DNA from 2 places in the Faecalibacillus intestinalis genome. Region 1 is predicted to be linked to the other one. Evidence: predicted binding sites of a transcription regulator. Region 1 holds the regulator's gene; the other holds the start of a gene.
What was found. Region 1 encodes Rex, which represses fermentation and respiration genes when NADH is low (regulators of the CRP and FNR family bind a similar motif). Its sites were predicted from a motif close to GTGAANNNNTTCAC; they were not measured.
Positions count from the first base shown of each region.

Region 2: a site for Rex is predicted at 5,863-5,876, ahead of adhE (bifunctional acetaldehyde-CoA/alcohol dehydrogenase). Genes of this name have one in related genera too.

Region 1 is NZ_AP024085.1:1,640,112-1,656,129, reverse strand. Features, by position in the region: gene Fi14EGH31_RS09010 (SigB/SigF/SigG family RNA polymerase sigma factor) at 1-75, shown strand, start outside; gene lepB (signal peptidase I) at 102-608, shown strand; gene Fi14EGH31_RS09000 (phosphoenolpyruvate carboxykinase) at 809-2,566, shown strand; gene Fi14EGH31_RS08995 (AI-2E family transporter) at 2,594-3,607, shown strand; gene rpsO (30S ribosomal protein S15) at 3,718-3,984, shown strand; gene glmS (glutamine--fructose-6-phosphate transaminase (isomerizing)) at 4,070-5,893, opposite strand; gene Fi14EGH31_RS08980 (hypothetical protein) at 6,200-6,757, shown strand; gene Fi14EGH31_RS08975 (acetate/propionate family kinase) at 6,788-7,978, opposite strand; TPP riboswitch at 8,078-8,178, shown strand; gene Fi14EGH31_RS08970 (energy-coupled thiamine transporter ThiT) at 8,235-8,750, shown strand; gene Fi14EGH31_RS08965 (DUF402 domain-containing protein) at 8,830-9,387, shown strand; gene tsaE (tRNA (adenosine(37)-N6)-threonylcarbamoyltransferase complex ATPase subunit type 1 TsaE) at 9,362-9,832, shown strand; gene tsaB (tRNA (adenosine(37)-N6)-threonylcarbamoyltransferase complex dimerization subunit type 1 TsaB) at 9,810-10,415, shown strand; gene rimI (ribosomal protein S18-alanine N-acetyltransferase) at 10,406-10,846, shown strand; gene tsaD (tRNA (adenosine(37)-N6)-threonylcarbamoyltransferase complex transferase subunit TsaD) at 10,849-11,871, shown strand; gene Fi14EGH31_RS08940 (redox-sensing transcriptional repressor Rex) at 11,873-12,505, shown strand; gene asnS (asparagine--tRNA ligase) at 12,516-13,898, shown strand; gene Fi14EGH31_RS08930 (metallophosphoesterase family protein) at 13,951-15,417, shown strand; gene Fi14EGH31_RS08925 (D-2-hydroxyacid dehydrogenase) at 15,401-16,018, shown strand, end outside.
Region 2 is NZ_AP024085.1:2,425,395-2,441,412, forward strand. Features, by position in the region: gene Fi14EGH31_RS12885 (glutamine--tRNA ligase/YqeY domain fusion protein) at 1-1,106, shown strand, start outside; gene Fi14EGH31_RS12890 (CTP synthase) at 1,175-2,779, opposite strand; gene adhE (bifunctional acetaldehyde-CoA/alcohol dehydrogenase) at 3,196-5,841, opposite strand; gene Fi14EGH31_RS12900 (glycerophosphodiester phosphodiesterase family protein) at 5,958-6,653, opposite strand; partial or broken gene Fi14EGH31_RS12905 (RNA-guided endonuclease TnpB family protein) at 6,973-7,365, opposite strand; gene Fi14EGH31_RS12910 (HAD family hydrolase) at 7,410-8,201, opposite strand; gene nusG (transcription termination/antitermination protein NusG) at 8,244-8,798, opposite strand; gene secE (preprotein translocase subunit SecE) at 8,801-9,040, opposite strand; gene rpmG (50S ribosomal protein L33) at 9,053-9,202, opposite strand; gene Fi14EGH31_RS12930 (LuxR C-terminal-related transcriptional regulator) at 9,261-9,848, opposite strand; gene rlmB (23S rRNA (guanosine(2251)-2'-O)-methyltransferase RlmB) at 9,869-10,591, opposite strand; gene Fi14EGH31_RS12940 (Mini-ribonuclease 3) at 10,612-11,004, opposite strand; gene cysS (cysteine--tRNA ligase) at 11,004-12,341, opposite strand; gene Fi14EGH31_RS12950 (hypothetical protein) at 12,596-13,117, opposite strand; gene Fi14EGH31_RS15430 (type IV pilin protein) at 13,234-13,929, opposite strand; gene glgA (glycogen synthase GlgA) at 13,999-15,426, opposite strand; gene glgD (glucose-1-phosphate adenylyltransferase subunit GlgD) at 15,426-16,018, opposite strand, start outside.

The DNA.
Region 1 (16,018 bases):
TCTCAAGTACAAGTATCTAGATTAGAAAAGAAAATCATTACAAAATTAAGAAAACATTTGAATGAATCTCATTAAGTGATATAATTCATTCAGGTGATTTTATGAATGAAAGAAAAGAAAGTACGACATCAATTATATTGGAATATGTAAGAGTCATTGTTTTAACAGTTATTGCAACTTTTATATTTTTACAGTTTGTGCAAATATCAAGAGTTAATGGTTCAAGTATGGAAAATACTTATTTTCAAAATAATATTGTTTTGATTGATAAAGTTTTTTATAAACATAGTCAACCTAAAAGAAATGATATTATTATTGTAGATTATGATGATGGTTTAGATGATACGCTTATTATTAAACGAGTTATTGCTGTTGGTGGGGATCATCTAGATATTAAAAATAATGAAGTGTATATTAATGGTAAAAAGATAAAAGAAAATTACATTAAAGAGAATATGAATACAGAAGATCTTTCTATTGATATTCCTAAAGGAAAAGTGTTTGTCATGGGGGATAATCGTAATCATTCTTTAGATTCTAGAAAATTAGGCTATTTTGATTTTGATAATGATGTCATTGGTAAAGTCTTTTTTAAGATTCCTTTATAGGAGTCTTTTTTTGTATAGATATGTAATAAAAAAACATCTGTATGATAAACAAATCTTAATTGTATAACTTTAAGCAAAAAAATCGAAAAATAAATCATATTTTTACTGTTTTTATTTTGCTTGTGAAAAAAATTATGGTAAGATAATGTCAATCAATAAGGCAATTTATGGGGAATCTTATTGGTGGAAAGGATGATAAAATGTCATATAAATTTAAAATTACTAGAGGAAATGCAATTCTTAACTTTTCAGAAGAATACTGTCAATCACGTTGTGAGTTGATTGAAAGCGAATCTTTTGCGCGTGTACTTAAAGGGTATGTACACGATATCAAAAGAAAGAAAACAACAGCTTATGAATACTTGAGAGAAGTTCAAAAAGAAAGTATTGATATTGTTGATGATTTAAGAACGGTTTTTAGATTATTACTCGTTATGGATCCTAAGGAATTAGCTTCAATTTATCCTAAATTTGCTCCATATTTTAGAGATATGGATGAATTTACACAAGTAATTGAAGATGTCTATTTATTCTGGCGTCGTTTACAACGTTATAGTGTGGTTTATAATGAAGAATCAAGAGGGGGATATCAAAACGTTCAATTCGCTGATGCACAAGTTAACTTTGAAGCGCTTGTTTTATCAGTATATCGATCAATTAAAAATAAATGTATTGGACAAAGTGAAAATGTTTTACGTCAAATCACTGCAGGTGTCAATGCAGGGTTACGTGTTTCAAATATGCGTTCATTTTTACCATATGAATATCGTTGTTTAGACAATATTCCATTTATTGAATCAGTTATTATTCATCCACCTTTTATTACATATTCAAAACGTAATAAAAGAGATGGGGTTTTCCCTGAAACAAAGAAAAACCCAATTGAAGATTTAAAATTTGATCAAGATCAATGGTTCTGTTATCCTGCAAAAGTAGGAGATCTATTATGTTTTGTTTATTTCAATGTCGCTTATATGGCACAAGGTGTTACTTTATGTAACTTATTCCAATTAGCAACTGAAGAAGAATATCGTAATAGAAAACCAGATATGATTTATGTTTATGGATATGAAGATGGTAAAAAACATCAATATTTCTATCAAGATGATGAAAATGATATGATGGTTGCTTTACTTTCAGCAAACGATGAATTTGATTATTTCGGTTACATGAAGAAAATGATGCTTACATTACACAATGTAAGAAAAATCAATAAAAAACAACTTCCAGTCCATGGGGCAATGGTTCAAATCACTTTACAAAGTGGAGAAACAAAAAATATCGTTGTTATGGGTGATAGTGGAGCTGGTAAGTCTGAAACAATCGAACAAATTAAAGTTTATGGAGCAGCTTATATCAGAGATTTAATCACTGTTTATGATGACATGGGGTTATTATCATTAGACGAAAAAGGAACTGTTAAAACATCAGGTACAGAAATTGGGGCTTTCGTAAGACTTGATGATTTAGATGCAGGTTATAGTTTTAAAGAATTAGATAGGTCTGTTTTCATGAATCCTGATAAAGTCAATGCTCGTATCGTTATTCCAATTACAGAATATAAAGATGTAGTTGCTAAGCATGATGTTGATATGTTCTTATATGCAAACAATTATGAAGAAAATGGAGATTCATTAAGTTTCTTTGATAATGTTGATGATGCTCTTAAAGTCTTTAGAGCTGGTAATCGTATGGCTAAAGGAACAACAACTGAATATGGTTTAGTAGGAAGCTACTTTGCAAATCCATTTGGACCTGTACAAAGACAAGATCAATGTGAACCATTATTACAAGATTATTTCCAACGTATGTTTGATCAAGGAGTTAAGGTTGGACAATTACGTACTCGTTTAGGAATTAAAGGTAATGAACATAATGGTCCTAAAGAAGCAGCTACTGAAATCTTAAAATATATTACAGGTGAAAAAGAATTAAAAATGTTAGAAGATGATGAATAATCATCTTCTTTTTTTATATTTTATACTATGGAAAAGAAAAAACGTTGGTTAATTAATTTTTTATATTATGGAATTATTTTTAGTATAGGATGTTTGATAGTTTATATTTTATTTAAAAAATGTCTGATTGTCGTTTTAAGTTATTTATCCGCTATTTTATTAAAACCTTTTATTGACTTGATATTAGAAAAATTGCATATAAAAAATAAAGTTTTTTCAATAATTATGACAATCATCATTTTTATTCTTTTGTATACTTGTTTCTTTCTCTTTGTTTTCTTTTCATGTCTTTTTTTTATTAAAACACTTTCTTTTCTACCAGGCTTTATAGAAACGGTTTATCAAGAACTTCTTAGCCATCAATATCTCATTTCTTTTTTTACGCAATTTTATCAACAAATTCAAACTCTCATTCAAAATATTCTTTCAACAAGTATTCATTATGTATTATCGCTTGCGATGAATATGGTTCATTTTATTGCTTGTCTGTTTATTCATTTCTTTCTAACAATACTTTTTTTATTTCATCAATCACTTATTCAAAGAAAAAAAGAAAATCTTTATACGACCCTTATATCTTCTTTTACAGAGACGTTTATTATCATTATAAAAACATATAGTATTTTATTTGTTATCACATTTATAGGGCTTTTTTTAGGTTTTCAAGTGATAGGAATCAAACAAGCATTGAATCTTTCTTTTTTTATTGCCTTCTTTGACTTTTTTCCAGTATTAGGAATTGAGATGATTATGTTTCCTTGGATCATTACTCTTGCTTTATTAAATCAAATATCTCTATCATTAAAACTATTAATTCTTTATGGGATCATTGCTCTGATAAGGAATATTTTAGAACCACATCTTTTATCTAAAAAAATCAAAATACCAGCTCTCTATATGTTTGTTGCTATGTATCTGTTTATGAAATTGATGGGTATTTGGGGGGTTATGGTTGCACCTTTTGTTTTGTTAGTTTTAAATAATTTTAGACAAAAAAATAATTTTCAAGAGATTTACAAAATAATTAAAAAAAGTCTTTGAAATTTATATATGTTTTGTTATAATAGTCGTGCAACAATGTCTAGGATATGCGAATACTCAACGTATAGCTTGGATATTGCCAAGAAATTAACATATGGAGGATAAAAGAAATGTTAACAAAACAAGAAAAACAAGCTATCATGAAAGAATATGCTACTAAAGAAGGAGATACTGGTTCTCCAGAAGTACAAATCGCTGTATTAACTGCAGATATCAACAAATTAAATGGTCATTTCAAACAACATCCAAAAGATAAACACTCAAATAGAGGTTTATTAAAGAAAATTGGTAGAAGAAGAGATTTATTAAAATACTTAAAAAATAAAGATATCGAGAGATATGCTTCTTTAGTACAAAGATTAGGATTAAGAAGATAGTTAAAAAAGCGCTTAGGCGCTTTTTTTGTTAAAAGAATAAAAGGATAAAAAAACTCTATGAAATAGGAATCATAGAGTTTTCTTTTTATTCAACTGTAACTGATTTAGCTAGGTTACGTGGTTTATCAACATCACAACCTTTAAGACCAGCTGCATAGTAAGCAATCAGTTGTAAAGGTACAGCAACTAAAACAGATTGTAAGATTGGATCAACGTCAGGTAAGATATATGTTTCTTTAACATTTCCTACTTCTTGTCCATCAATTGTAAATAAGATAACATTAGCACCACGAGCAATTGTTTCTTGAATGTTAGAAATTGTTTTAGCAGCAATATTTGGTTGTGTTGCTACAGCAATCACTAAACTTCCTTGTTCAATTAATGCAATTGGACCATGTTTTAACTCACCTGCAATATAGGCATCAGCATGGACATATGAAACTTCTTTTAATTTTAAAGCTCCTTCTAAAACAGTAGCATAATCTAAACTTCTACCAATATAATAAGTATCTTTTAAATCTTTTAAATAAGATGCATAATGTTCAAATGTTTTTTCATCTTTTAAGATGTTTTCAATATGTTGAGGTAATGAAGCAATACCTTCAATAATACGTTTATAATCTTCGTTTTCATTTCCTAAAGCTTGAGAAATATACATACCAAGTAATAATAAGACAATTAATTGTGTTGTATAAGCTTTTGTTGAAGCAACAGCAATTTCAGGACCAGCACATGTATAAATTGTATGATCAGCTTCACGAGAAATAGATGATCCTAAAACGTTTGCAACTGCAATTGTTGTACAGCCTTTTTCTTTAGCTAAACGTAAAGCAGCCATTGTATCAGCTGTTTCTCCTGATTGAGAAACAAAGACACACATTGTTTTTTCATCAACGATAGGATCACAATATCTAAATTCACTGGCAACTTGAGTAAAAGTAGGGATTCCTGTTAATCTTTCTAAAATATTTGCTCCTGAAAGACAAGCGTGATAAGCAGTTCCACAAGCAACAAAGTAAGCTTTGTTGAAAGTTTTGAATTTATCATGAATGGCATCAAGTTCAGGTAAAATGATACGATCTGTTCCTTCAACACGTCCTCTTAAAGTTTCAGCAATAGCATATGGTTGTTCATGAATTTCTTTTAACATGAATGTATCATATCCACCTTTTTGAGCAGCTTCATTATCATAAGGAATAGTAGTGATTTCTTTTTCGATAGGATTTCCGTATTGATCAAAGAAAGAAACATTTCCTTTATTTAAAATAGCGATTTCATAATCTTCTAAGAAATAAACATCTTTTGTATAATCTAAAATAGCTGGAATATCACTGGCAGCGACAGAAGCATCAGCTGTTTTTCCAATAACTAATGGACTGTCTTTTTTAGCGATAAAGACTTTATCAGGCTCAATTGTTGAAACAATACATAAAGCATAGCTTCCTTCAATTCTTGTAATAACTCTTTCTAATGCTTTTTGTAAATTTTTTTCTTTTTTATAGTAATAATCCATCATATGAACAACAACTTCACTATCTGTTTCAGAATGAAATTGATATCCTTGTAAAATTAAGATTTCTTTAAGTTCTCTATAATTTTCAATAATTCCATTATGAACTAAAGAAATAGTCTCATCATTATTAGTATGAGGATGAGAGTTTAAATTTGATGGGATTCCATGAGTAGCCCATCTAGTATGACCAATCCCAACATGACCTAAAACATTTTCATCTTTTAATAAATCTTTTAAATTTTGAAGACGGCCTTTAGCTTTTTTTGTAAATAAATGGTTTCCTTCAATTGTTGTAATACCCGCTGAATCATATCCACGGTATTCTAGTTTTTCTAGCCCTTGAAGTAAGAATGGTAGGGCTTCTTTGTTTGCACTAATGGCAGTAATTCCACACATAAAAAATCCTCCTTTATATATTTATATGTGTGGTTATAAAAAAGAGGATACCAGATGAATTTGTTTTACAATCACTTGTAGTTTTTGTTCATCGTTTAGGTAGTATCATACCTCTAGACCATCCGCCGAATTTTTCGATAAGTCTAGTCCTCGTCAACTGCAATGCAGTCCTGGCGCTCTATTTTCAAATCTCATTTTATAACCGCATCTATTATATAGAGTACTTATTTATAAATCAACTACAAATTTTTTAAAAAAAGAAGAAAAAATGATTTTTTTTGGCGATATAATAATGGAGGTATTTTTATGGAAAATAAAAAAAGTGAGATGTCTGTAGAATATAATATGGACGAAATGAAAAAATCATTAAAAAATTTGAAAGAAACAGAATGCTATGATGTAGAAAAGTATACCTATTCTTTATTGCATCAAACAAGACAATTAGAGTATTTTTATTGTCAATTAGTTGAAGAAGAGAATCCAGAACCTGATCAAACTTATTATCATGTTTCTCGTCGACCTATGGTTCACCAAATGGCCTATTTTAACATTGGTAGAGGATTCCCTAAAGAATTGATGGATGGGCATTGGTGCTACGTTTTAAAAGATTTTGGGTCGAAAATGCTCGTTATTCCCTGTACATCTATTAAAGAAGATTCGCCAGAAGCAACTGAATATGAATTAGATATTCGTGCAAAAATAAGAAAATATCCAATAAGGAGTCGTATGCAGTTGAGTGATATGCGTGTTGTTGATCTTCAAAGATTAGATATTAGAAAAAGATTTTGCAATGTAATTACGGATAAAAAAGAAATAGAAAATCACATAAAACATATTATTTTTGATGAAGATGATGAATATTAAAAGGTCTCACGAGGAGACCTTTCTTTTATCTTATAAATTTAACAATCTCTTAGTATCTCTAGCGATAACTAATTCTTCGTTTGTTGGAATAACGTAAACTTTAACTTTACTATTTGGCGTAGAAATTAAACGATCACCTTTACCATTAACGTTTGCATCATCATCAATTTCAATACCTAAAGCTTCAGCTAATAAATTACAAATTTCTTTTCTTGCAAAGAATGAGTTTTCTCCAATACCTGCTGTAAAGCAAATAGCATCAACTCCACCTAAAGCAATGAAGTAACGACCGATATAAGCAATAACTCTTCTAAAGAAAATATCTAAGGCAAGTTGCGCTCTTTCATTACCGTTGGCAGCAGCTTCTTGTACATCTCTAAAGTCACTTGATACACCAGAAACACCAAGTAATCCAGATTCTTTATTAAGCATCTTGATGACTTCTTTCATATCTAAACCAACTTCTTCGATTAAATAATCGATAACTGAAGGATCAACATCTCCAGAACGTGTTCCCATCATAATACCAGCAAGAGGTGTAAATCCCATAGATGTATTGATTGATTTACCATCTTTAACAGCAGTTAAAGAACCACCAGCTCCAAGGTGAGCAACGATAATACGTGAGTGTTTAGGGTTTCCCATCATTTCACGACAACGAGATGAAACATAGAAATGGCTTGTTCCATGAGCACCGTATTTACGTACTTTGTTTTCTACATAATATTTGTAAGGAATTGGATAAATATAACTTTTTGGTTCTAATGTTTGATGGAAAGCTGTATCAAATACAGCAACAGCTCCAGCATTAGGAATTGCTTCTTTAAAAGCATAATATCCAGTTAAGTGAGCAGGGTTGTGTAAAGGTGCTAATGATTTTAATTCATCAATTTTAGCAACTACATCATCATCAATGATTACTGATTGATCAAAATAAGCTCCACCTTGAACTACACGATGACCTACACCTTTGATTTCGTCTAAATCTTTAACAATTTCTTTTTTGATTAAAGTGTCTAATAAAAGTTGAACAGCAACTTTATGGTTTTCGATTGGTAAAGTTGTGACATCTTTTTCTCCATTATACTTAATAGTAAAAATAGAATCTTCTAAACCAATTCTTTCAATAACACCAGAAGTAATAACAGTTTCATCATCCATTTCAAATAATTGGAATTTTAAAGATGAACTTCCAGCGTTTACGGAAATAATTTTTGACATAACATTCAAGTCCTCCTTATTAATACTTTTCCATTATAACACCGACAAGGAAGAAAAAACTATAAAAAGATTGAAAAAAAGAAGAGATTGATTTATAGTAAGACTTGCCAGGGGCGCAAAATGCTGAGAAAGGTTAAAACCTTGTCCCTTATAATCTGAACTAGGTAATGCTAGCGTAGAGAGTGCAAAATAGTTTATTTGCCTTTTTGCGTATGTAAAAAGGTTTTTATTTTGCCTCATTTAAAGGAGGATGACTATGGAAGTTAAATTAACTACGAAGAATATGGCTTATATGGCAATGTTTGCGGCAATGCAAGTTGTTTTAGAATATTGCACAAAATTTTATGAGATGCCAAAAGGTGGTAACTGTGCTTTTTCGCTTGTTGCAATTATTTTATGTGGCTATTTGATGAATTGGGGTTACAGTTTGATTGTTTCACTTGTTTGTTTAGGTCTACATTTTGCTTTAGGACTTGCAACATTTTATGGTCCTTTATCGGTAATCTTTGATTATTTATTACCAATGGTTTTAATTGGACTTACACCACTTATTCCTTTATTAAAGGTGGGTAAGTATGAACTACCTGTTGGAATTATCGTAATGGGTGTTTTAAAAACGATTTGTCATTTGATTTCAGGATGGTATGCTTTCCAAACACCATTACAAGCAAACTTAACTTATAACTTACCTTATAATATTGCAACAATCATTGCTTGCTTTATTTTGTTTGTGATTTTATATCCAAGGCTTAAAAAAGCAGTTCATTTATAAGACTCGTTTCGAGTCTTTTTTTCTTTGAAAGAAAGATGAATTTGTGTATAATGTAAATGTTAATAAGGAGTCGTTTGGTGTGGAAGATATTGTAGGAAAGAAAATCTTAATACATGGATATAAACATAATGGTAAAATACATAGATGTTGGTCAAAGGGACTTGTTTTGCAAGAAACGGATGATCATTACATTGTTATTAATAATCGGACATTGGTGACAGAATCAGATGGCAGAATGTGGCATACACGTGAACCTGCTATTTGGTATATGCCCAAACATAAATGGTACAATGTCATTTGTATGATTAGAAAAACTGGAGTGTATTATTATAGTAATATTGCTTCACCAACTTTATATGATGGAGAGGCTTTAAAATATATTGATTATGATTTAGATTTAAAAGTATTTCCAGATGGAAACTATCGTATTTTAGATCAAGAAGAATATCGTCAACATGCTCGTGAAATGGGCTATAGTGATGAATTAGACAAAATTTTAAAGAAACAACTAGATGTTTTGATTGATTTAGCAGTAAAAAAGGGAGGACCATTTGATCAGAATTTTACTAAGAAATGGTATAGTTTTTATCAAGATTTAAAAGAGGGTTATTATGGAAAAAGTGATTACTATAAATAATAGAGATGAAACATTAGCTTTTGGTGAATATTTAGGAAAATTACTAAAACCGCATATGTTATTGACACTTAATGGTGATTTGGGTGCAGGCAAAACAACCTTTACTAAAGGAATAGGAAAGGGTTTAGGAATTAAAAGAATTATTAATTCACCAACTTTTACAATTTTAAAACAATATCAAGGAAATTATCAATTATCTCATTTTGATGCTTATCGTTTAGAAGGACAAAGTGAAGATTTAGGCTTTGAAGAAATTTTTGATAGTGATGATATTTGTGTGGTTGAGTGGCCAGAATTTTTAGAAGATATTTTACCTCAAGAACGTTTAGCAATGACGATAAAAAGAATCGATGATGATCATAGAGAATTTATTTTAAAACCAATTGGTAAAAAATACGAAGAACTTGTAAAGGAGATTGAATATGAAAACAATTGTCATGGATAGTGCTAATAAGTATTTAGTAGTAGCTTTATATGAAAATCAAAAATGTTTAGCTTCTTTACAAGAAGAAGGAAATCGAAAGCAATCTGAGTATGCAATCGTTTATTTACAAAAGTTATTACAAGAAAATTATTTAAAAATGAGCGATTTTGATGAAATGGTCATTACTATTGGACCGGGTTCTTATACCGGTGTACGTGTTGCTTTAACGATTGCGAAAACATTAAATGCAACGATGAATATTAAGGTAAAAACTGTTTCTTCTTTAAAGGCGATGGCAGGAATGAAAAAAGCTATTTCTATTTTAGATGCAAGAAGCCATAAATTATTTCTAGGAATTTACAATGAAGGAAAGGTTATTGTTGATGATTGTTTAATAAATATTGATGAATTTGAAAATTATCAAAAACAATATAGTGATTATGAAATTGTTGGTGATACACATTTAGTAGGAATACCTGAAAAAGAAGTGGATCTTGCCGATCATATTTATGCACTTTCTACTTTAGAAAAAGAAATAGAAAATGTTGATGGTCTTGTTCCAAGATATATTAAGGAAGTTGAGGCTAAAAAAATATGTCAATAAGAGAAATGAAAGTTGATGATTTAAAAAGAATTGTAGAATTAGAAAAAGATCTTTTTTTATCACCATGGAATGAAGAAGATTTTATACATGAATTAAAAGAGAATCCTATGGCGGGTTATTATATTCTTGAAAAAGAAAATCAAATTATTGGATACATAGGATTATGGTTTTTAGGTGATCAATGTCAAATTACAACAATTGCGACAGATCGACATTTTCAAGGACAAGGGTGTGCAAGCCAACTGATGGAATACGCTCTTGAAAAAAGTGAAGAATTACATTATCAAAATGTTAATTTAGAAGTACGTGTTTCAAATGTAAAAGCAATTGCTTTGTATCAAAAATTTGGGTTTAAAAATGTTGCTGTTAGAAAAAGATACTATAGCAATGGTGAAGATGCGTATTTAATGATCAAGGAATTGGAGGGATAGAGATGTCATTATTACTAGCAATTGAATCAAGTTGTGATGAAATGGCGATGGCTGTCTTAAAAGATCAAAGAGAATTTTTGAGTAGTGTCGTGGCAAGTCAAATCGACATACATGCAATGTATGGTGGTGTTGTCCCTGAAATTGCCAGCCGTAAGCATGTTGAATGTGTATCTGTTGTTTTAAAAGAAACGTTAAAACAAGCAAATATAAAAATGGAAGACCTTGATGCTATTTGTGTAACAAAAGGTCCAGGACTTGTTGGCTCTTTACATATTGGTTTACAAGTTGCTAAAACACTTTCTTTGGCTTATGATAAACCATTAATTGGGGTTCACCATATTGCAGGGCATATCTATGCAAATAATTATGAAAAAGATATTGTTTATCCAGCACTATGTCTTGTAGTCAGTGGTGGGCATACAGAGCTTGTCTTGATGAAACATCCTTATTCTTTTGAAGTGATTGGTGAAACTTTAGATGATGCTGTTGGAGAAGCATATGATAAAGTGGGAAGAGTTTTAAATTTACCTTATCCTGGAGGGCCTGTTTTAGATAAGATGGCACATTTAGGAAAGGCAAGTTATGCTTTACCTAAACCGTTGGATGATGATAGTTATAATTTTAGTTTTAGTGGGTTAAAATCAGCGGTTATTAATTTAGCACATAATCATAAACAAAAAGGATTAGAAATCAATCAAAATGATTTAGCAACATCTTTTCAAAATGTTGTTGTTGATGTTTTGGTCGATAAAACGATTCGAGCGGCTAAAGAATATGGTGTTAAAGAAATTATGTTAGCTGGTGGGGTTTCTGCTAATAGGGGTTTAAGAGAAAAGATGAAAGAGCAAGTTGCCATGTTAGAAGACGTACAATTGTCTCTTCCACCAATGAAATGTTGTACAGATAATGCAATGATGATTGCTTTAGCAGGAAAAGTTATGTATGATAATAATAAGTTTAGTGATTTATCGCTTGGCATTAAACCACATCTTGATTTAGAATTAGAATCAATAGGAGGGGATTAGTGTGGAGAAAAAAATATCAAAAGCGACAATGTCCCGTTTTCCTGTTTATTTAAAAGCGCTTAGAAAAATACAACATGAAGGAAAAGAAACATGTTTATCGAGTGAATTGTTTGAAATTACAGGAATACAAGATACAACAATTAGGCGTGATTTTACATATTTATCAAAAACGGATAATTTTGGTAGACGTGGAAGAGGCTATGATGTTAAACATCTTATAGATGGTTTAAGTGAAGTTTTAGGTTTAGGATTAGATGAACCTATTATTTTAATTGGGGTTGGTAATTTAGGAAGTGCCATTTTAAAATATAATCGTTGGCAATATACAGTAGGTAAGATTGTTTGTGGTTATGATATGGATAAAAATAAAGAAGGGGAAAGATTTGGTGTGAAAATTTGTCATATTGACAAGTTGGAAGAAACTTTTCCAAGTGATTGTAAAATTGCTATTTTGGCGATTTCAGAAAATGTTCAAGAAACAGTGGATCGTTTAATGAAATTAGGCATTAAAGGAATTGTAGATTTTACGCATAGTCATTTTATGGTTCAAGAAGGCGTTGAAGTCCAAACAGTAGATGTTGTGGTAGCTATTCAAGAATTAGTAATTAAAATGAAATCAAATGATCAAGAATAGGGAGAGAAAAATGTTTGAATTTATTACAGTAAGAGAATTATATGAATTATATATCAATGATAGAAATCAATTAGATGGTATTGAATATGTTGAATTACAAGGATGGATCCGTACAAATAGAAATAGTGGGAAAGTCGGATTTTTAGCTTTAAATGATGGAACATATTTTAAAAATGTACAAGTTGTTTATTTAGATGAAATTATTGATAATTATGAAGAAGCTTCTCATATTTCTACAGGAAGTGCTGTTAAAGTAACTGGTAAATTAAAATTAACACCAGATGGAAAACAACCTTTTGAAATTGAAGCAACACATTTAGTGGTTGAAGGAACTTGTGATGAAGATTTCCCATTACAAAAGAAAAGACATTCTTTTGAATACATGAGAGAAATTCCTCACTTAAGACCAAGAGCAAATACTTTTTATGCAATCTTTAGATTAAGATCTGTTTTATCGATGGCTATTCATGAATTCTTCCAAAACCAAGGATTCGTTTATGTCCATACACCAATCATTACTTCAAATGATGGTGAAGGTGCTGGAGAAATGTTTAGAGCAACAACAATCGATGATACTGAATTTGATAAAGATTTCTTTGGAAAAGAAGCTTATCTTACAGTTACAGGACAATTACATGTTGAAGCTTTTGCTTTAACATATCGTGATGTTTATACATTTGGACCTGCCTTTAGAGCGGAAAATTCAAATACTTCAAGACATGCTAGTGAATTCTGGATGATTGAACCTGAAATTGCTTTTGCTGACTTAGAAGATGATATGGATTTAATTGAAGATATGGTTAAATACTGTATTGATTATGTCTTAGATAATGCACCAGAAGAAATGAAATTCTTTGAAAGCATGATTGATAAAGAATGTATCAAACGTATCAAAGCAGTTAGAGATAGTGATTTTAAACGTATGACTTATACAGAAGCAATCGATTATTTATTAAAAGCAGATGTTAAATTTGAAAATAAAGTAGAATGGGGTATGGATTTAAATTCAGAACACGAACGTTATATCTGTGAAAAAATTGTTGGTGGACCAGTATTTTTAACAGATTACCCTAAAGAAATCAAAGCATTTTATATGCGTTTAAATGATGATGGTAAAACAGTAGCTGCTTGTGATTTACTTGTTCCAGGAATTGGTGAACTTGTTGGTGGATCACAACGTGAAGAAAGATATGATGTCTTAGAAAAAATTATGGATGAAAAAGGAATGGCCAAAGAAGGATTACAATGGTACATGGATCTACGTCGTTTTGGTGGATGTAAACATGCTGGATTTGGTTTAGGATTCGATCGTTTCTTAATGTATTTAACAGGTATGCAAAATATTAGAGATGTTGAACCATTCCCAAGAACTCCAAGAAATTTAAAATTCTAAAAGCCTATTCGTTAGGCTTTTTTTTGTGTATAATATGTGGGAGGTGACACACATGAATGAATATGATTTGATGAATCTCTATTTTAATTTTATTTTTAAAGACGGTAATAAGTCATTTAGGTATGTGTATGCAAGTTATGAACAACTTGTAGAATTTAAAAATTGGTTAACAAAACAAAATATAAAATTTCCATTTGTACATCAAATTCAAAAAAATGAATGTGAGTTACTTTTTAGAAGTAAAAACTTTGAAACCTATGATACGGCTTTTAAAACAAGTTATGCACATGATTTTCATAAATATATAGCAAAGGAAAAAGAAAAATATCAAGTCATTTTATTATTGGGAATCGATCAGCAATTCTTTGAAAATTTTGATAATAGTTATAATCATGACTTGATGCGCGTTTTTCGTATAAAAAAGGCATTGAAAGAAGATATCTCTTTATATGGACCTTTTCATCTGTTTTTAAATGCTCTTTATCAAATAGATCGTTGGCCGGGTGTTTTTATATTTAAAGGAGAGCAAAGTGTTTTTTATCCTGTAAAAAACATAGAGGAAGTAAAAGAATGTTTTAGACTAATAGAAACAAATAAGATTTTTGAAAAGAAATGTCAAACAAATGAAGATCAATATTTTATACAACTAAGCGATCTTCATTTAGGAACAAAGAAAACAGACAATGGACTTATTGTATTACAGGATAGTCTAGATGAACTTTATCATATGCTTCCTCATGATCATCAACTTAAATTTTTGATTACGGGTGATCTAATGAATTCGCCTAATCGTAAAAATATGTATGCAGCCTCTCATTTTATGAATCGTTTAAAAAGGAAATATCATAGTGATGTAACGTTTGTTTTAGGAAATCATGACGTCATTGTTTATGGCTTGAATCTTTTAAAAAAACAAAAGACAAAAGTGGTAGCTTATTTGCTAGGAGAAAATATTAAAGTTTATCCGGATGTTAAAATGATTGTGATCAAAATAGATTCTACTTCTCAAGGAAATCTAGCAAGGGGAATGGTTGGGCAAAGACTTTTACAAGAAATTGAAGATGAGTTATTATCTATTAATCATTTAGAGGATTATACTTTGATTGCTATGATGCACCATCATTTGATGCCACTTAGAAAAGATGATTTTTTGAAAATAAAATGGAATGAAAAACTATTCATGGGAAAAATTGCTGACTCGACAAAAGCCCTTGTGGATGCTCAAGATGTAATGTATTGGTTAGAAAAACATCATGTACGTTATATTTTCCATGGACACAAGCATATTCCTTGTGTTGTAAAAAAAGGAAATACGTATATTATGGCAGGAGGTTCTTCTTGTGGAGGAGGTACCAGAGAAAGAAAAAGCAGTTATTTAAGTTATAATTTATTGAAATATAATCGTAAAGATCAAGTGTTTAAGTATTGTTTTGTATTCTATGATGATCTTACAAAACAAGAAAGACATCGTGTAAAAATAAAATTATTTATGGAGGATCAAAATGAAGTTAGTAGATAAGATGAAAGATGAAAATTTAGGACTTGCAATCCTATATAACTTTACAAAAGGGTATGGGCATGTTCCAATGAGTGTTTATGATGTGGTTTTACCATTTCTTTATCATGATGGTTTTAGAAATCATTTATTTGAAGGGGTTGAAGTAGAAGAAGCCCTTACTAAATGTGTTCAAGAGGATGCTTCTTTTATTCAAAATATATTAGATACAATTGAAAAAGATAAAGAAATGACATCAAGAGCATTAGGAATTTGTCTTTTAAATAAATATTTAAGTTTTGAATTTGAAGATAATGAAATGAAAGGGATTTATCATGAAAGCTCTATTTTAGATATTAATGAAGCAATCAATTTAGGAAAATTCTTTTCAGGAAAATCTTATGAAGATATTTTAAATATTTTAAAAAAAAAGAGTTCTAGCGTTGTCTTTTTAGATAGTGTTTGTTTAGGAGATGATGTTGATCTTTCTAAGTTGAATCAATTTGGACAAGTAACGATTTATAAACAAAGTAATCCAGAAGAAGTCATTGAACGTATTAAAGAAGCAGATATCATTATTACGAATAAATGTTTACTTACCGAAGAAGTCTTACAATATGCTTCG
Region 2 (16,018 bases), 790 kb from region 1:
CTATTATTTATCGTGTTGCCAGAATGACACACCATAATACAGGAGATAAATGGTGTATTTATCCAATGTATGACTTTGCGCATCCAATTGAAGATGCCATTGAAGGAATTACTCATTCAATTTGTACTCTTGAATTTGAAGATCATCGTCCTTTATATGATTGGGTCGTTCAAGAAATTGGTTATGAACATCCACCAAAACAAATTGAATTTGCAAAACTTTATCTAACAAACGTTATTACAGGAAAACGTTATATTAAACGTTTAGTAGATGAAGGTATTGTTGATGGTTGGGATGATCCTCGACTAGTCACAATCGCTGCTTTAAGACGTAGAGGATTTACACCTGAATCAATTAAATCTTTTATGGAATTAGTCGGTGTTACAAAAAGTAACTCATCAAATGATTATGCGATGTTAGAATATTGTATTCGTAATGATTTAAAACCTAAAGCACCTCGTGTGATGGCTGTTTTAGATCCTATTAAATTAGTAATTGATAACTATCCCGAAGGACAAGTTGAATATTTAGATGCGATGGTCAACATGGAAAATCCTGATTTAGGTTATGAAAAAGTACCATTTGAAAGAGAATTATGGATTGATCGTGATGACTTTATGGAAGAACCACCTAAAAAATATTTTAGATTGTTCCCAGGAAATGAAGTTCGTTTAATGAATGCTTATTTCGTTAAATGTGTTGATTTTGAAAAAGATGAAAATGGAAAAGTAACTGTTGTTCATTGTACTTATGATCCTATTACTAAAAACGGTACAGGATTTACTGGTAGAAAAGTAAAAGGTACAATTCATTGGGTTCCTGTTCATCATTGTAAGAAAGTAACAGCACGTTTATATGAAAACTTAGTTGATGAAGAAAAAGGTGTTTATAATGAAGATGGATCTTTAAATTTAAATCCTAATTCATTAACTGTTATTGAAGATTGTTATGTTGAACCAGCTATTGAAAAATATAAACCTGGTGATTCATTCCAATTTGTAAGAAATGGATATTTCTGTATTGATACCAAAGATTCTACAGATGATCATTTTGTATTTAATAGAGTCGTTTCATTAAAGAGCTCATTTAAATTACCTAAGAAATAAAAATTTGGAGATTGCCTCGACAATCTCCTTTTTTGTATAAGAAAACAATATCTTTCGATATTGCTTTTTTATTTATTATATTTACGATCATGTGCTGCTGAAATCAACCCTTGGAATAAAGGTTGTGCACGGTTTGGTCTTGAAGTAAATTCCGGATGGAATTGACATCCTACATAGTAAGGATGATCTTCAATTTCAACAATTTCCACAAGATTTCTTTCTGGATTAAATCCTGCAACTTTTAAACCATTTTCAACTAAAACGTCTTTATAATTATTATTAAATTCATATCTATGACGATGTCTTTCTTTAATTAATTCTTTTCCATAAAGACGCGCTGCATGTGTACCTGGATTTAATTGACATTCATAATCACCTAATCTTTGTGTACCACCCATATCTTCTAAAGATTGATCTGACATTAAGTTAATAACTGGATTTTTACATAATTCATCAAATTCTAATGAATTAGCATCTTTAATACCACAAACATTTCTAGCATATTCAATGGTAATTAATTGCATACCTAAACAAATACCTAAAAGTGGTACATTATTTGTACGTGCATATTCAATAGCATCAATCATACCAGCAATACCACGATCACCAAATCCACCTGGAACGATAATTCCATCAGCATCTTTTAATCTTTCTGCTACATTTTCTTTATTTAATTCTTCTGAATTAATAAAATCAATATTAACAACACTATTTACATAATATCCTGCATGTCTTAAAGCTTCATTAACTGATAAATAAGCATCAGGTAATTGAACATATTTTCCAACTAAAGCAATATTTAATTCTTGATTTAAGTTTTTAACACGATTAACTAATGCATCCCATTCTTCCATATGTGCTGCTGGTGCATTGATTTGTAAATGTTGTAATACTAAATCATCCATTTTTTGATCTAATAACATACGTGGTAATTCATATAAATTTTCTACATCGTAGTTAGAAATAACATTTTGTGTTGGTACATTACAGAATAATGAAATTTTGTCTTTTAATTCTTTTTCAATATGATGTTCACTACGACAAACAATAAAGTCTGGTTGAATACCTAAACCTCTTAATTCTTTAACACTATGTTGTGTTGGTTTTGTTTTTACTTCATGACTTGCTCCAATGTATGGAAGTAAAGTTGTATGAATATAAACAGTATTTTCATATCCTAAATCTAATCTTACTTGGCGGATAGCTTCAATGAAAGGTAAACTTTCGATATCTCCTGTTGTTCCACCAATTTCAGTAATGACGATATCTGCTTTAGAACTACGTGCCGCTGCATAAATTCTTTCTTTAATTTCATTTGTAATATGAGGAACAACTTGTACAGTAGCTCCTAAATAATCTCCACGTCTTTCTTTTGAAATAACGTTACTATAAATTCTACCTGTTGTAATTGATGAGTTTTTATTTAATTGTTCATCAATAAATCTTTCATAATGTCCTAAGTCTAAGTCTGTTTCTGCCCCATCTGCAGTAACAAATACTTCCCCATGTTGATAAGGTGACATTGTTCCTGGATCAACGTTAATATATGGATCTAATTTTTGCATGAAGACTTTTTGTCCTCTTTGTTTTAAAATTCTTCCTAAAGATGCAGCTGTTAACCCTTTACCAAGACCAGACACAACTCCACCTGTTACAAATATGTATTTAGCCATTTTCTATCCTCCTCTAGTATCTATAAAAATAAAAAGTGCCTTCCTATGGAAGACACTGTATTGCCCTTTCTTATTCTAACAATATTAAATATTTATTGCAATAATTAATTAATTATTTTTGCACAAAAAAAAGGAACACGCGTTCCTCCTTTGCGTATAAGTGAATTTTTGGGAGAGGGGTCACTTATACTTGTTTATTATATTGTCTTCATCCGACATGATTAATATAACAATTCTATATGAATTCATTATGAACTTTCTCTTAAGAGAAATTCTTACTCATAAAACTGCGTTTCATAATTTGCTAATTGTGCATATAGTTCAAATTCTTCTTTTTGTTGTTCATAATAAAATGTGAATAAATTCCGTTACAAAAAATATAAAAAAGAAAAGGTAGGACATGCCTACCTTAACTATTATTTATCAAATTTATTTTTGTAATCGTAAATTTTACGTAAGATATCTTCCATATCTTTAACCATAGGCATTCTAGGGTTAGCTGGTGTACATTGATCTTCGTAAGCATTCATAGCAATTCTATGAACTGATTCTTCCCAAGCTTCTCTTGAGATACCTTGAGATTCTACGTTAGATGCAACACCTACTTTGTGACATAATTCTTCACAAGCATCAGCGAACATTTCAACACCTTCAGCTGGAGTTTTAGGATTTAATCCAATTAATTGAGCTAATTCCATGAATTTAACATCAGCTTTATAGTTTTCAATTTTTGGCCAGATATTTAATTTAGTTGGAATAGTTCCGTTATATCTAATTACGTGTGGTAATAAGATACCATTTGTTCTACCATGAGGAATATGCCATTCTCCACCAATCTTATGAGCTAATGAGTGGTTCATTCCTAAGAATGCATTTGCGAATGCCATACCTGCGATAGTTGCAGCATTATGCATTTTTTCTCTAGCAATTGGAGTACCTTTCTTAACTGATTCTTCTAAGTATTCAAATACTAATTTAACAGCTTGTTTAGCCCATCCATCAGTAAAGTCAGATGCTAAGATTGAAACATAAGCTTCAACCGCATGAGTTAATACGTCGATACCTGTATCAGCAGCGATTGCTCCTGGTAATGACATTACGAATTCAGGGTCAACGATAGCGATAGTTGGTGTTAAAGCATAGTCAGTTAATGGATATTTTTTGTTTTCTTTCTTATCAGTGATAACTGCGAAAGGAGTAACTTCTGATCCAGTTCCTGATGTAGTTGGGATACAGATCATTTTTGCTTTTTTACCTAATTCAGGGAATTTGAAAGCACGTTTTCTGATATCCATGAATTTTTGTTTGATATCATCAAAGTTAACTTCTGGGTTTTCATACATTAACCACATAACTTTAGCAGCATCCATTGATGATCCCCCACCTAAAGCAATGATACAATCAGGTTCGAATTTTCTCATTAATTCTACCCCTTCTCTTACAGTATCAATACTTGGATCTGGTTCAACATCAAAGAATAATTCGATATCTACATGATTACGTCTTCTTCTAATAACGTCTTCGATTTTTTCAACATAACCAAGATTTACCATACTTCTATCAGTAACGATCATGGCTTTTTCCATATGTTTCATATCTCTTAAGTATCTAATTGAATTCTTTTCAAAGTATACTTTTGGAGGAAGTTTAACCCATTGCATATTGTTATTACGTCTCCCTATTCTCTTAATATTGATTAAGTTAACAGCACTTACGTTGTTAGATACTGAGTTATGTCCGTAAGAACCACAACCTAATGTTAATGATGGAATGAATGCATTATATACTGATCCAATACCACCGAATGTTGATGGAGCGTTTTCAATGATACGGATTGCTTTACATGCATGTCCGAATTTTTTAGAAATTTCATGATCTTCTGTATGAATTGCAGCAGAGTGACCTAAACCGTTAAATTCAACCATTGCAGCTGCTTTAGCGATACCATCATCAGTGCTTTTAGCTTTTAAGATAGCTAATACTGGAGATAATTTTTCTCTAGTTAATGGTTCATTTGGTCCTACTTCTTTACATTCAGCACAGATAATTTGTGTTTCAGCAGGCACTTTGAATCCAGCTTGTTCAGCAATCCATTCAGCAGGTTTACCTACAACATTTGGATTTAATTTAGCTTGAGCAACATTGTCTGAATAAGCTTCTGCACCAAACATGAATTTTTCAAGTTTAGCTTTTTCTTCTTTATTTACAAAGTAAACATGGAATCTTTTAATTTCTTTCATGAAATCACTGTAGATTTCTTGGTCAACGATTGCTGCTTGTTCAGAAGCACAAATCATACCATTGTCGAAAGATTTTGATAATACGATATCATTTACAGCTCTTGGTAATACACATGTTTTTTCAACATATGCAGGTACGTTACCAGCACCTACACCTAAAGCAGGTTTTCCACATGAATATGCAGCTTTAACCATTGCGTTACCACCAGTTGCTAAGATAGTTGCAACACCTGGGTGATTCATCAATGCATTAGTAGCATACATAGATTTAATTGATAACCATTGGATACAGTTTTCTGGTGCACCAGCAGCAATAGCAGCATCTCTAATTACGATAGCAGCTTGTTTTGAACTTTCATGAGCGCTTGGGTGGAACGAGAAAATGATTGGGTTTCTTGTTTTTAAAGCGATTAATGATTTGAAAATTACTGTTGAAGTTGGGTTAGTTGTTGGAACGATACCACAAACAACACCTACTGGTTCAGCAATTTCAGTAATACCAGTTAATGGATCTTCATTGATGATCCCTACTGTTTTTAAATGACGTAAATTGTTAGTAACATATTCACATGCAAATAAGTTTTTAACAGCTTTATCTTCAAATACTCCACGTCCTGTTTCGTTAACTGCAGCTTCAGCTAAAATACCATGATGGTCTAGTCCAGCTACAGAACATTTAGCGACGATGTAGTCTACTTGTTCTTGTGTAAAATCTTCAAATTCTTCTAAAGCTTTTAAAGCTTTGTTTACAAGGTCATCAACATGAGCATCAGTTTCTGCTTCAGTTGGGACAGCTTGTTGTACGGGTTTTTTTTCTGCCATTTTATTTCCTCCATAACTATTGTGAAATTTTTCATTTGTACACAACCATCTTACATGAAAAACATACAAAAAACAAGCATTATCGCTTGTTTGATGTGAAAAAATAACGTAAGCGATTACATTTTTAATTTCTTAAAATTTTTATTTGCAATAACAATATTGACACCTTTTTCCTTAAAATAAGCATATCTAAAACGGTTCTTTACACCCCATGTATTGATGTCTAATCCAGCTTTTAAAAAGAGTGCAATTTCATCTTCATCTAGAAAATCTTCACGTGCATGTACATGAAATTTTTGTGTTAGACATAATTGTTTATTTTTTTCATAATCATCTTCAAAAAGATAACCTAAATATAAAGATGAATCAATTGCTCTTAATTTATAAAGAGAATCAACATAAAAACTTGAAAATAAAACTTGATCTAGCATCCCCATTTCTTTGATCATTTGATAGCTTTCTAGTTCTATTCCTGGATATTGAATTTTATTTGTTTTAATTTCTAAGTTGATCTTTACATTTTTTCCTTTACATAATTCCAATAATTCTTTCAACAAAGGAATTCTTTGAGGATTTTCTTTTGTTCCAAAATTATATGCACAAAGCTCTTCATAAGTCATATCTTTAATATAACCTTTTCCATCACTTGTTCGATTGATTTTTTCATCATGACATAAAACAAGAACACCATCTTTTGTTTTATGCACATCTGTTTCAATACCATCAAATCCACTTTCAATAGCTTTTGAAAAAGCTAACATTGTATTTTCAGAATATTGATCACTATAACCTCTATGTCCTAACAACAACATAGTCTCACCTCCAAAGCCTATTTTACTCTTTTTATTGTTAAGAATACACCAAAAAAATGTAATTTAAAAAGCAGACTTTTATAAAGAGTCTACTTTTCATGTACTATTTTAAAAGAATCTAAATAATAAAGTTCAAGATCTTTATTACATTCTAACATACTACATTCACTAAATATTCTTGTTTTGACACTCCCCATGTCTAAAGACAGAGGATTCTTGCTACCTGCCAACATTGTTGGCTGACCAGTTCATTTCTGATAGGTCGCAGTGCAAGTTAGGGGTATGCCATTACCCTTCCTAGAGCAGAACCTATAGTTCTCTAGGCAGTATATCTGTTACCAATATACTCAGTTGAGTTGCATATATTTATGGCTCCTAGCAGATCCCTGTGTGTTTGATATCCACATCTGCATATATAATTCCTGTCTTTTGCATGTTGGATTCTTCCACATATCGGACAGATCTGACTTGTATATGCTGGATCTACATACTCAACTTCTATGCCTGCCAGTTTTGCTTTGTATTCTATAAATGTAGCTAGTCTATAGAATGACCATGTATGCAGGCTATGATTGTTTTTTCGACTTGTTCTTGTCGTTGAGCGGATGTTTTGTAGTCGCTCTAATTTGATTACTGAGACATCATGTGCTTTTGCTGTATTTACAATTTCACGACTTAGCTTATGATCTATATCTTTCATTGTTAATTTTTTTCTTTCATATAATCACCTTTGTCATTATAACAAAAAAGTTCACTTTAAATAAAGTCACGTTCCTTCAACCATGTTGTAATTCCATCATCATTGACATCTGGACATATTTCATCAGCCACAAATTTTGCTTCAGGAACCGCATTATCCATTGCAACACCTGTTCCAACAGTTTCTAACATTTCTAAATCATTGCGTCCATCTCCAAAAGCAATCGTATCTTTGATATCTTTATGAAGTGCTTCTACTAATTTTTGGATTCCTACAGCTTTAGAAACACCTTTTAATGTTAAATCAAACGAACATCCTGTTTGATGTCTTTGAATATCAAAATATGGAGATAATGTTTCAACTAAAAGAGGAATATCTTCTTTTGAATTGACAACGATCATTCCAATATATGTTTCAATTTCTTGTGGATCAAAATCATCAATAATTGTTTCATCTTTCATTCCCCATACTCTAGCAAATTCTTTATGTTGTGGGTCATTTTTATCTAAGACATAAATATAATCGCTACTTTCAAAATAGAAACTAAAATGATGTTCTTTAGATAATTTAATTGTTTCTTCTATTGCTTTTGCTGGAACAACAGCTTTATAAATAGCATCTCCTTTATATTCTACATAGCCCCCATTACAAGTGACATATCCACTAAAAGGATAATCCATAACACCTTTTGTAATAAAACATTTGCATCTACCTGTAGCTAGAAATACATCATGACCTTTTTGTTTTAACTGATCAAAGGAATTTCTATTTATTGTTGATATACCATAAAGCCCTTTATTACAATCTATCAATGTACCATCTATATCAAAGAAAAATAATTTAGACATCTTTACCTCCATAATATAAAAGACAAATGTGAATACATTTGTCTAGAATGTTTTTTCTAATGCTACTAAATCAATTTCCATAGGGGTTTGATTACCTAAGAAATCAATAAGTACTTTAGCCGTTTCTTTTTCAAAATCAATCGATTCAACAGTTCCACTTTTACCAGCAAATGGACCTGAAATAACATTTACTTCATCTCCAACAGCATAGTCAATTTCGATTGCTGAAGTACTAATACCCATATTCTTTAAGATTGGATCTAATTCATGTTTTTGAAGTGGGAAAGGTTTTGCTCCTCCACCAGAAGAACCAATGAATCCTGAAACCCCTGAAGTATTACGTACAACATACCAAGCTTCATCTGTCATAACCATTTCTACAAGAACATATCCAGGAAACATATTTGTTACTTTGTTGATTTTTTTACCATCTTTAATAACTGTTTCTACATGTTCTGGAATAATAATATTATATAAGCAATCTTGTAATCCCATTGATTCAATACGTTTTTCTAAGTTTTCTTTTACTTTATTTTCATGACCATTGTATGTACAAACAACATACCATTGTCTTCCTTCATCATTCATTCCTGCCATAATTAATTCATCCCCAATGCTTTCAATATAAATGCAATAACGGCATCTCCACCAAAGAAGAATAACCCCATTACAAAAGTAAACACTAATACAGTTAAAGAATTATTAAATAATTCTTTTTTTGTTAACCAATGAACATTTTTAATTTCAGCTCTGATTCCTTTTAAATTGAACCACTCTTTAAATTTTAATTCACGTTCTACTTCTTCAACGACTTCTGTTTCCGCCTTTTTACCAAACACGACATAGCCTCCTTATTTTGTTTCTTTATGTAACGTATGCTTTCCACAACGTTTACAATATTTATTTAATTCTAATCTTTTTACATTTAATCGTTTATTTTTAGTCATTGTGTAGTTTCTCGATAAACATTCACTACACACTAAAATGATTTTTTCTTTCATCTTATCAACTCATTTCTATGCCACTATAATTTAGCATAAAAGCTAGCTATAGTCAATCTTATTTAGATTTGTCCATCTTTTTTTGTAAGCGATATTTCGCATTATAGACACAACGAATATCAATATTCAACAATTCAGCAATTTCTTTACTCTTATATCCTTTCATAAAACAATCAAATATTTTTCTTTCAAGTGAAGAGCTTGCTTTTTCTATTTTATTTAAATAATAACTTTTGTTTTCATTTAACCGTAATTGATATTCCGGTCTATTATAACTCTTTTGATCTGCAATAATATTTTCAATACGCATATTACTTCCATAGATTTCTTGATCTAAAGAAATCGTAGAAATTTTATTACCTCTATTAAGTATCCTTTTTTGTAATTTTAATACATCATTAATCGCATATGAAAAATATGTATTTATAGAAGCATTCTTATCATAGCGATAGCGATCAAAAATTCCAATCAAAACAAGTAACGCCTCTTGACTATAATCTTCTGCAGAAGTTAATGCTGTTTCTCTACAATAACGTTTCACAAAAATTTCAATTTTATTTTTATACTCATCTAACAACAATTTATACGCTATTGAAGAACCTAAATGATATAAATACAATAATTCTTGTTCATTATACGCTATCATAGTTTGTCTCTCCTTTCTTACTATAAAGGATGACGTGAGTTATAGACTTGATATAAAAGAACAGATGCAGCTACTGATGCATTTAATGAATTCACATGTCCTACCATTGGTAAAACAACATTAATATCACAACTTTTCTTTACCAATCTTGACATTCCAAATCCCTCTGAACCAATAACTAATACTGTAGGCATATTGTAATCAACACTTCTATAATCTTGACTATTTTCTAATTCACAACCAACGACCCAAAATGCCTTCTTTTTTAAATCTTCTAATGTTCTTGTTAAATTTGTTACCTGTGCTACTTTTACATGATGAATAGCTCCTGTTGAAACTTTCGCAACCGTTCCATTCAATCCAACACTTCTATTTTTTCCAATAATAACACCATCAACACCAACAGCATCACATGTTCTCAAAATAGCACCTAGATTATGAGGATCCTCCAAACCATCTAACATAAGTAATAGAGGTTGTTTATTTTCAGGAATATCTTTTAAAATTTCATCAATTGTATAATAGCGATAATTTTCAATATAGGCCATCACTCCTTGATGAACAACCTTTCCTACCTTCTTATCAAATTCTTTCTTATCAACAAATTCTAATGGAATTTGATTTCTTTTACAAATATCAAAAATTTTAGGATCCTTATGCCCATTTAACATATAAATCTTATAAACACTTGCACCCTTTAACGCCTCCATGATAGGGTTCTTTCCATATATATATTGTTTCATATTTTTCTCCATTTTTCGTCTCAAATTTGTCTCAAATTTGTCTCATTTACATATCTTTTGAATTCATCAAATATCTCATAAATTCTATCTTTACATTCATTTAAATATAAATGTCCTATTAAACATTCAAATCCTGTTGAATAACGATGTTCTTTAGTATCTCTTTTAGAAGTTTTTGTATTTCTCCCTCTTTTAAAAATACCAACTTCTTTTTCAGTTAAAAAATCAATTTCTAATAAATGTAAAATAAATTTTTCATGGGACAAACTACTAACAAAATGAGTTGCTTCTTGGCACAACTCATTTACTTTTTTTAGTTCACTTTCTTTTACTAAATAATCTCTAACTAAAAGTTCTAAAACACTATCTCCTAAATAAGCAAGAACTAATGGATTGATAAAATCTGGATTCATTAAATAATCCCCTTTTGAATTAATTCTTCACGATATTGATCAGCTTTTTCAAAATCTTTAACAGCTTTAGCGTCTAACCATTTTGAATATAATTCTAATTCATCTTCATCTAATTGTTTTGGTTTAAAAACAAATCCAATGACATCTGTCATCTTAAGTAAAGTATTATATTCTTTTAAAATTAAAGTATTGTCTTTTTCTTTAACACGCATTGCTTGATTTAATACTTTAACTTGATTTAAAATTTCAGTTAAAGATAAAGAAGTATTTAAATCATCCGCTAAAGCATCTACCATATGATCAACAGTGTCTTTATTAAAGCCATCACCATCAAGATGATTTACTTGTACATAAAGAGATGTTTGTTTTAAAACGTTTTCTACTTTAGCTACTTCTTTTTTTACACCTTCAATAATCTCATTTGTCATATTTAAAGGATTTCTATAATGGCTTGATAACATAAACCATTTATAAACATTGCATCCAAGTTCTACAATTAAATCTTTAGCCCAAACAACATTACCTAAAGATTTAGACATCTTTTCATTATTAATATTGATCATTTGATTATGCATCCATGTATCTGCAATAGGATGTCCATTTAAAGCTCTTGATTGAGCAATTTCATTTTCATGATGTGGAAATTTTAAATCTTGACCTCCACCATGGATATCAATACGCCCATTTTCAAAAATATCATTGATCATAACAACACATTCTGTATGCCATCCTGGTCTCCCTTTTGACCAAGGACTATCAAATTGAATACCTTCATCTGTTTTCTTCCATAAAGCAAAATCAGTTGTTTCTTCTTTAACACCTTTATCTTCAACACGTTCACTTGCACCTGCTACAAGGTCTTCAATTTTAATACCCGATAATTCGCCATATTCCTTTACTTTAGAAACTCTAAAATAAACATCTCCATCAACTACATATGCATAACCTTTATCTACTAATTTTTGAATAAAAGAAATAATTTGATCCATTGTTTCTGTAACTCTAGGTGCATAAGTAGGAAATTCTAAGTTTAATCCTCTTCTAACATCTTCATAAGCCTTAATATATTTATCAGTTAATTCTTTTTCAGTAATACCTTCTTGTTTAGCTGCTTTAATAATTTTATCATCTACATCAGTAAAGTTTGAAACAAAAGTCACTTTATTCCCTAAATATTCAAATGTTCTTCTTAAAACATCAAAAACAATCATTGGTCTTGTATTTCCAATATGAACATAGTTATAAACTGTAGGTCCACATACATAAATACTTACTTCACCTTCTTTTAAAGGTTTAAATTCTTCTTTTTTATTTGTAAGTGTATTAAATAATTTCATAATGTTCCTCTCTCCTCTAATAAAAAAAGCATACACTATCTAGACACTGCCGTGTTCTTCCACCAGATAGACGATGCTTATCATGACCTTAACGCAATCAACGTTCTTTCTTTTCAAAAGACTCAAGTAAGTGCATTTCTATTCAATCATTTAGACAATTTCCACCAGCATGCCCTCTCTATAAAATATCATCAATATACTTCTCTTACCTATAATTTTTTTTATTGACCTTATTCTATCACAAAATATTTATTTTACAATCCAGAAGACTTCGTAAAAGACTCTAAATAAACAATCATTTTCTTTAAATTCTTTCTAAAATCTTTTCGATTTGCTTCATAACCATAAACATACGTATTCTTATCATCAAAATATACTAAATGAATAAACTTCAATCCAGTTTTTACATAACTTCCCTTATATTCATAACATTTAAGTCCACTTTCTAAAGCTGGCATTTTAACTTTTAATGATGAAACTTCTGAAGCCTCTAATTCACCTTTATAAAGTTCAGATAATTGATCAGTATCGTTATCATATTCATTTTCTTCTACTTTATAAAATAATATTTGATTTTCTTTAGTAAAACGTGTAACTCCATCATTTGGATTACCCTCACTTAATTTAAAATCAGAAGGATAATAAAAAGAAACACCTACACCTGCCTCATATAAAACACCATCTTTATTTGCTGAAACAGTTGTATCTTTTCTTCCACAAGCAACTAATGAAACAACACAAACAAAAACCACCATTAATTTTATTATGCTTTTCATATCATCACCTCGTCTTCTTATTATTCTACACGACTTTATTGATTTTGACAACTCTATGGAAAAGACCATTTTGTTCTTCATTTTGTTCTAAAAAAAAATGCCAGTTTAAACTGACATTAATTGCTTTTATTTCTTATATCATTCCAAAAACCAGGAACATTATCAGAAGCATTAGATTCACCTTTAATATAAGCACAATACAATTGTACTTTAACATCTTGTTTGGTAGAATCCTTTACACCTTTCATACGATTATAGTTAATGCCATTTTCAGCCTTTGTATACATTGCACGCCCCACTTCTTCTTTAGCATTTGCTTCTCCGCTTTTAGACCATAAATATTTATGAGACCATATTTTACCATCATAAAACCATGGCTTACTATCTTTTGTTTCTTGATAGATAACACAGTAAACATGATACATTTTTTCTTCATCTGCACTTCCTTTATAAGAAGTATGCCCCGCTCCAAAAATCAATATATATGGATTTTTTTCCAATCCTGCTTTTGATTTTAAATCAGCAGCCTGTTCTTTAGTTAATTTTTTATTTCCATTTTTAGAGCCATTATCCTCACCAAATTCACCATCAGTCCCATAAGTTCTAATCAAAGTTGTTTGTGATGCAATCAATGCATCTCTTACTTTATATAATTGTTCAGATTCTTTTGCTTGTTCAACATATCCTAATACTGATGGAACTGCAATAGCTGCAAGTATAGCAAGTATAACAAGTACAACAATAATTTCTACTAATGTAAACCCCTTTTTGTTTCCTTTTTTATTCACGTCAACAACTCCCTTATATTTCATATAATACCCTTATTATCAATACTTTTCAAGATAATAAAAGAAGTACCACCAAGTGATACTCCTCTATTTTTAAAGTAATGACGCAAATAAACGAATGTATTGTTCTGCACTTGCATCCCAATCTAATTTTTCAGCCATTGCACGTTGCACTATTGCATCCCATGCATCTGGATAATCATAGAAAGTATGCAATGCATAATCAATTGTATCCATCATCTCATGTGCATTATAGTTAGAAAAACTGAATCCTGTACCAGTTTGTTCAAATTCATTATATGGTTGAACACTGTCAGCTAAACCACCTGTTTCTCTAACAATAGGAATTGTTCCATATTTTAATGACATCATTTGTGACAAACCACAAGGTTCAAATAATGATGGCATTAAGAACATATCACATCCTGCATAGATACGATTTGATAATACAAAATCATATTTACATTGGAATGATACTTTATCTTGATGCGCCCATGCTGCACCTTTTAAAGCATCTTCATACATACGATCTCCTGAACCCAAGATAACGATTTGAACTTTTCTTTGACACATTGCTTCAAATTGATTAATAATCAAATCTAATCCTTTTTGTTCAGTTAATCTTGTTACGATACCGATTAAAGCAACTTCTGGATCTTCTGGTAATCCAACTTGTCTTTGTAATGCTAATTTATTTTCCAACTTACCATTTTTAACTGAACGAGCTGAATATTTTTTAACGATTGTTTGATCTTTACTTGGATTGATAACATCATAATCAACACCATTTAAAATACCATATAAATCATGTTTTCTCATTTCAAGAATAGATTGTAATCCTTCACCATATTGATCAGTTAAAATTTCTTTAGCGTAAGTCGGAGACACTGTCGTAATAACATCACTGTAGAAAATTGCCGCTTTCATCATATTTAAACATCCATCATTACGACAGTTCCCGTTATAATATAAATAACTATCTAACGCAAAGTATTCTTCCAATAATTTTGGATCAGCTTTTCCTTGGAACAAAATATTATGAATTGTGAATACAATTTTAATATTTTGATAATAATCATAATAACAATATCTTTCTTTATAAAGCATTGCAATCATTGCTGTTTGCCAATCATTTAATTGTAAAACATCAGGTTTAATATTTAAATGACTAATTAATTCTAGAACCGCAAAATCAAAGAATGCAAATCTTTCATAATCATCATCATAACCATATAATCCTGGTCTACCAAAATATTGTTCATTATCAATGAAATAGAAAGTTACACCATCTACTTCAGCTTTAAATATACCACAATAGCGTTTTCTCCATCCCATATAGATATCAAAATTTGTTACATATTCAATTTGATCTACAAATTTCATATCTTGATATTTAGGAATAACAACAATACTTTCAACATCTTTTTTTGCTGTTTCTTTTGGTAATGAACCAATAACGTCAGCTAAACCACCCGATTTGATAAAAGGAGTCGCTTCACTGGCAACATACATAACTCTCATTAAACACGGTCTCCTTCTTTAATATAAAGTGGACTTGTTTCTGTTCCTTTTAATTCTAATTTCTTTTCAACTTTTGCACGTTTATCAATAATTACGTTTTCTAATACTGCTCCAGAAGCAATCTTAGATCCAGAGAAGATAACACAATTTTTAATAACTGCACCTTTTCCAATTGTAACTTCACGTCCAAGAATACTATTTTCAACAGTTCCATCAATTACTGCGCCATTAGCTACGAATGATTTTTTTACATTAGCGTTTGCTAAATATTTTGTTGGAGGTGTGTCGTTTGTATTTGTATAAATTGGCCAATTTGATTTAAATACACGTGATGAAATATCAATATCTAACATTTCCAATGAATATTTGAAGTATGCTTCTGTAGAATCTAAGCATCTAGCATATCCTTTATATTCATAAGTATGAATTTGTTTTTCATCACATAAATATCCTAGAATATCTTTTAAATCATAGAAAGCAGAAATCTTATGTGCTTTTTTCATGATTTCTAATAATTCTTTTCTATTGATTACATAAGTTTCTAATGAAATATTTTGTCTTTTTCTTGTACCTTTATTAATTGTTTTACCAG